One region of the Micromonospora sp. NPDC050784 genome, then DNA from elsewhere that is predicted to be linked to it. Evidence: riboswitches for the same ligand, from Rfam matches in the RefSeq annotation. Region 1 holds a riboswitch; the other holds the start of a gene.

Region 1 (3,066 bases):
CGGTACGCGGTGATCGCGTCCAGCAACTCCCGCTCCTCGCGCGCGGTCCGCTCCTGGTCGGCGGGCTTGCGGTCCAGGCCGCGCAGCGTCCCGTCGCGCAGTAGGGCCAGCCGGGTGGCGGCGGACTGGTAGCCCCTCATCGCCCGCACCCCGGCGTCGCCGGCCACCCGCCGCGCCCAACTGCGGGCGGCGTGCCGCCGGCCGAGACTGCTCAGGGCGGCCACCTCGGGCGGGCTGAGCCAGCCGGCGCGTACGTAGTCCGGCAGGGCCCGCTCGGTGAGCCGCCCCTCCCAGGCGCGCAGCCACAGCGCCAGCCCCACGGTGCCGAAGAAGACCGGCACCATGAGGCCCAGGAAGCCGTACAGCATGATCATGGCCTCGCCGGTGGCCTGGGTCAGCGTGGGCAGCAGGTTCCACGTGCCGTGCAGCATCATCGCCAGCAGCAGGCCGCCGATCGGGGCGAGCACCCGGATGCGCCGGTCGGCCGTCCGGGAGGCGATGCCCAGCCCCACACCGGTCATCGAGGTGAAAAGGGGATGGGCGAACCCGAACAGCAGGATCCGCAGGATGAAGATCGCGATGACCTGCTGGATGCCGGTGGCCGGGCCGTAGCGGTCGGCGCCGGACGCGTAGCCCAACCCGCCCAGGTAGAGGATGTTCTCCACCATGGCGAAGCCGACCGCGGCGAGCCCGCAGTAGACCAGGCCGTCGGTGATCCCGGACCACTCGCGGCGGCGGAACACCAGCAGCAGGATCGGGCCCAGCGCCTTGGTCAGCTCCTCGATGAACGGCGCCACCAGCACCCCGGTGAGCGCGGACGGCAGGCCCCAGTCGGCGAAACGGTTGGCGGCGAAGTCGTTCACGGTGAGCGAGGCGGCGGTGGAGACGAACGCTCCCCAGGCGAAGCAGAAGATCAGGTACTTCAGCGGCTCGGGTTCGTACCGGTCCAGCCAGAGGAAGCAGGCGACCAGCACCGGCACCGGCAGGATGGCGGCGACCACCCCGATCAGCAGAGCCTGCGCACCGAGCGACTGGCCGAGGGTGAAGACCATGAACACCGCGCACGCCGCGATGAACAGCACCACCCCGGCCAGCACCAGGAACCGCCGCCAGCCCAGTCGGCGCAGCGGCATCCGGGGCGTCTCGCCCACAGGTGGGGCGGCGGGCGCGGGCGGGGCGGCGGGCGACGGCGGCAGCGGTGAACCGGGCGGGGTGTCGGCCATGCGGTCAGCGTAGCCATCCCCCGCCGGCTGGTTCGGTCGCATCGGTAGCCGCTATGCTGCCGACAGGTCACGAGCGCCAGCGTCAAGCCCCGGCTTGCTGGCCGGCAACCCTCGTCGAGTTCGCGGTGGGGTGCCCCGGGTGATGACCGGGCCCAGCCCGATCGGTGTGCTGGGCAAGCGCGGACCCCGTCCCGATGTCGCACCCGGGGTCCCTGACCCCGGAGGTTCCGGCGTGTCCGTCACTCTCGTTCCCTCGCTGCCCAGCCTGCCCACCGTGCCGTCGGCGCCGCCCGCGCCGCTCGACGTCCTCGGCGTGCCCGGCGAGATCAACCTGGACTACGCGGCCAGTGCGCCGTGCGCGCGGGCCGCCGCCGACGCCGTGGCCGAGCTGCTGCCCTGGTACGCCAGCGTGCATCGCGGAGCGGGAGCGCTGTCGCGCCGCTGCACCCTCGCGTACGAGCAGGCGCGGCAGACGATCGGTGACTTCTTCGGCGCTCGCGCCGACGATCATGTGATCTTCACCCGCAACACGACGGACGCGCTCAACCTGCTGGCGCGGGCCGTGCCGGCCGGCACCACGGTGGTCACGTTCGCCGGCGAGCACCACGCCAACCTGCTGCCCTGGCCGCGCGGGTCGGTACGGCTGCCGGTGCCCGCCGACCCCGACGGGGCGGTACGCGACCTCGCCGCCGCCCTCACCGAGCTGCGCCGGGGCAGCAGCCCGGCCCTGCCGGTGCTGGTCGCGGTGACCGGTGCGAGCAACGTGACAGGTGAGCGGTGGCCGGTCGCCGAACTGGCGCGGGTGGCCCACCGGCACGGTGCCCGGATCGTGCTCGACGCCGCGCAACTCGCCCCGCACGCCCCGATCGACCTGCTCACGCTCGACGTGGACTACCTGGCCGTGTCCGGCCACAAGCTGTACGCGCCGTTCGGCGCGGGCGTGCTGATCGGCCGGGCGGACTGGCTGGACGCCGCCCCGCCGTACCTGGCCGGTGGTGGGGCCACCAGCCACGTCGGGCCGGCCACCCACGACGTGACCTGGGCGACCGGCCCGGCCCGACACGAGGGCGGCACCCCGAACCTGCTCGGCGCGGTTGCCCTGGCGGCGGTGTGCGCGGCGCTCGACGACGCGGACCAGGCCGCGCTGGCCGCCCACGAGCAGACCCTGCTGGCCCGGCTGCGGACCGGGCTCGCCTCCCTGCCGCACGTCGTCGAGCTGCGCACCTTCGGCCCGAACGCGCCCCGCGTCGGCATCATCTCGTTCGTGGTCGCCGGTTGGGACTCCACCGAGGTGGCCGCCCGGCTGGCCGCCGAGCACCACATCGGCGTACGGGACGGGTTGTTCTGCGCCCACCCGCTGGCCCGGCGTCTGCTCAGCGAGGCGGCGGGGCGTACCGGCCGGCGGGACCTGCCGCCCACCGCGCTCCGCGCCAGCATCGGGCTGGGCAGTACGGCAGCCGAGGTGGACCGGCTGCTCACGGCGCTGGCCGAGCTGGGCTGACCCCGGCCGGCGCTCAGCCGACCGGCGGGGCGGTGGGTGGCTTGGGCGCCTCGCCGGCCTCGGCGGGTTCACCGACCGGGCGCTCCTGCTCCCCGAAGGCGGTGCGGATCCACCGGTTTGCCTCCTCCTGCTCGATCCCGGAGGCCACCAGCAGGTCGCTCGCGGTGGTGCGGATCTGGGCGACCACCACGCTGCCGGAGAAGCCGACCCCAGCGCCGTACGCCCGGCCGGCCTCGCTGACCGCCCGCAGCGACCGTTCCCGGGCCTTCTGTGGCTCCTCGCCGGCGGCGAACTCGTGCTTGAGCAGCCGGACCGACTCGGCGAGGTGGCCGATCGCGTCCG
Region 2 (3,066 bases), on a different contig from region 1:
CCAACTGGGCGGCCTCCACCGACTGGATGCCCGAACGGAAGATCTCCCCGATGTACGCGGCGGCGATGAGCGACAGCGCCAGGATGCCCAACGGGTAGGGATCGGGCCCCCAGACCTGCATGCCCAGCGGGGCCAGCCCGACGCCGATCAGCAGGATCGTCGCCGCGGCCGGCAGCCCCCGGAACACGTCGGTGTAGACCCGCGCCGGCCAGCGCAACCAGCGGCTGCGGGAGATCCCGGCGACGGCCAGCAGCAGGCCCAGGACCGAGCCGAGCAGGGCGGCGGAGACCGCCAGGATCAGCGTGTTGGGCAACCCGACGGTCAGCATCTCGGGCAGCGCCTCGCGCATCGCGTCCCAGTCGAAGAAGGTCTCCCACAGGGTGCTCAACGGATCCATCGGTCGCTCCTCCTACCGCCCCGCTCGCTCGTCACCGGTTCAGGACGCGGCCGACGCGGACGCGGACGCCGACGCCGACGCCGACGCCGACGCCGACGCCGACGCGGACGCGGACGGGACCGGCACCGTGCCGCTGCCCGGGGTGAAGTCCGCCGGGATCGGCCGGCCCGGGTAGTACTGCGCCTGCAACCGGCTCCAGGTGCCATCGGCGATGACCTCGTCGAGACCCTTGTTCAGCGCCTCGCGCAGCTTGTCGCTGCCCTTGGCCACGGCGTAGGCGGTCGGTGCCGGGCTGAGCTGCTTGGCCGCCACGGTGATCTTGCCGTTGCTGTCGGTGGCCGACTTCTCGCCGATCTCCGCCGGGGCGATCCAGGCGTCGGCGGTGCCCGCCTTGAGCTGGTTGATCGCGCCGTTGTAGTCCGGCACCCGCACCGGGTTGAGCTGCTTGCCGGTGGCGTAGTCGTCCTGGACGGTGCCCTGCACCACCACGACCCGCTTGCCGGCGAGCTGGTCGAAGCTGGTGATCGGCGAGCCGGCCGGGACGTCCAGGCCGAAGTAGCCGAAGTCGTAGCCGTTGCCGAAGTCGACGGTCTTCTTGCGTGCCTCGGTGATGGTGATCGAGGAGCTGCCGACGTCGAACTTGTGGTTGTTGACCTGGCTGAGCAGCGCGGAGAAGTCGGTGCCGACGAACTCGACGGTGAGGCCGAGCTTGCCGGCCACGGCGGTCAGCAGGTCGTTGTCGAAGCCGGTGAATTTTCCGTCCTTGAGGTACACGTTCGGCGGGGCGTCGGTCAGTGTGCCGGCGCGCAGCACGCCCGGCTGGGCCAGGCCGTACGGGTTGGCGGTGGCGTCGGACGAGCTGTCGTCGCCGCAGGCGGTGAGGGCGGTGGCGGCCAGGATCGTGGCCGCGCCCAGGGCGGCGGCGCGGGTCAGGGCAGGAAGGAATCGCACGGGCGTCTCCGAAGGGTGGTGTCTCGGCGCGCACGGGCGTGCGCCACCGACGGAACGCCCGAGGGCGTACCGGTGGAAAGGGTTTCGGGAAGGGCTGTGCTAGAGCGCGGTGCCGCGACGACAGGCGGCGCTGCACATTCGCATCATGTCCACGTGCCGTCGCCGGGTCAGGGCAGGCGAGGGTCGACCGGTGCGGGAGTCCGCGACGTCGGTCGGTGGGGCGGTGCTGAGGATGCGCATGGTTCTCCCGGGTCTGTGCTGACCTGGGTGCCAGGCCACGCTTGCACCGACGTCGTGCCGGTGCCTGGTCTTCACCCGGGGCACCCCACCGCGGAGGAGGGTTGCCGGCCAGCGAGCCGGGGCTTCGCGCTGGCACTCATGACCTGCGCCGAGGCTAGCAGCACCAACGGGTGGGTCGTCCAGTCGTTATGACCACGCTCACCGTGCGCGACGAGCTGCCCGCCCGCACGTCAGCCGGCGTGCACATGCGGTCGACGGTGCGGGTCGGGCTCCTGGCGGCGCAGGATCTCCCGGGTCACCGAGGCGATGGCGCCCTGCCCGAACGCGAGGTAGCGCAGGAAGTTGCGAACCGGGCCGCCCTCGGACCACTCGAAGTAGATGTGGGGGCGCCGACGGCTGCGGTCGCGGATCTCCAGCAGCAGGGCGGCGAGCGCGGTGGGCACCGACGAGCTGGCCAGGCTGAGCACCGGGAAGCGGCCGTCGACCACGCTGCCGCGGACCAGCAGCCCGGTCTCGAAGTCGGACGGGTCGGTGACCTTGACCTCGACGAAGATGACGTCGCCGTCGCCGGGGAAGTCGTTGTCCGCCATGGTCTGCGCCAGCTTGGCGTGGTACTCCGCCGCGTCACGCCGGTCGGGTTCGTGCGCGATGAGACGGATCCGTCGTCCGGCGCGTTCGTCGATCAGCCGGGCCGCGGTCGGGTCCAGCTCGACGTGGTCGACGCGCAGCTCGTAGGCCCGCATCAGCCGGGACAGCACCGACACCAGGATGATCCCGCCGATGAAACAGGCCGCGATCTTGACGCCGTCCGGACGCTCCACCACGTTCGCCAGCGTGGTGTAGACGAAGATCACCGCGATGACTCCGAACGCGATGGTGCGGCCGCGCTGACGCTGCCGTCGCACGGCGAGCGTCACCGCCGTCGCCGCTGAGGTGATCAACACCAGGACCCCGGTGGCGTACGCGCCGCCCTGCGCGTCGACGCTGGCCTCGAAGACGATCGTGATCAGGAACGCCACGGCGGTGAAGACCAGCACCAGCGGCCGGACGGCTCGCGCCCAGGTCGGCGCCATACCGTACCGGGGCAGATAGCGCGGCACGAGGTTGAGCAGACCGGCCATCGCCGATGCCCCGGCGAACCAGAGGATTCCGATGGTGGACAGGTCGTAGACGGTGCCGAACACCTCGCCGAGGTGGGCGTGCGCCAGGTAGGCCAGCGCCCGCCCGTTCGCCGGCCCACCCGGCTGGAAGGCCTCCGGTGGGATGAGCACGGTGGTCGTCACGCTGCTGGTGATCAAAAAGACGCTCATGATCACTGCTGCGGTGGTGAGCAGCCGGCGCGCGCCACGGATCCGCCCCAGCGGTCGGGCCTCCGAGTCCTGCGGGTCACCTCGTACGCTCGGCATGACCGCCACCCCGGTCTCGAAGCCGGACAGGCCCAACGCCAGCTTCGGGAAGACCAGCAGCGACAGCCCGAC

Evidence for each region. A riboswitch is a leader RNA that binds a small molecule or an ion and turns the genes downstream of it on or off. The one in region 1 is predicted to bind S-adenosylmethionine.
Region 2: it holds a riboswitch for S-adenosylmethionine, as region 1 does, so the genes downstream of both, ACIBD9_RS26030 (ABC transporter substrate-binding protein) here and ACIBD9_RS01065 (aminotransferase class V-fold PLP-dependent enzyme) in region 1, are expected to answer to the same signal.

The regions. Positions count from the first base shown of each region.
Region 1 covers NZ_JBITGG010000001.1:223,991-227,056, forward strand. The annotation lists gene ACIBD9_RS01060 (PrsW family intramembrane metalloprotease) at 1-1,265, opposite strand, end outside; SAM riboswitch class IV at 1,289-1,409, shown strand; gene ACIBD9_RS01065 (aminotransferase class V-fold PLP-dependent enzyme) at 1,480-2,724, shown strand; gene ACIBD9_RS01070 (aromatic acid exporter family protein) at 2,738-3,066, opposite strand, start outside.
Region 2 covers NZ_JBITGG010000022.1:47,140-50,205, reverse strand. The annotation lists gene ACIBD9_RS26035 (amino acid ABC transporter permease) at 1-397, opposite strand, end outside; gene ACIBD9_RS26030 (ABC transporter substrate-binding protein) at 437-1,348, opposite strand; SAM riboswitch class IV at 1,621-1,732, opposite strand; gene ACIBD9_RS26025 (amino acid transporter) at 1,819-3,066, opposite strand, start outside.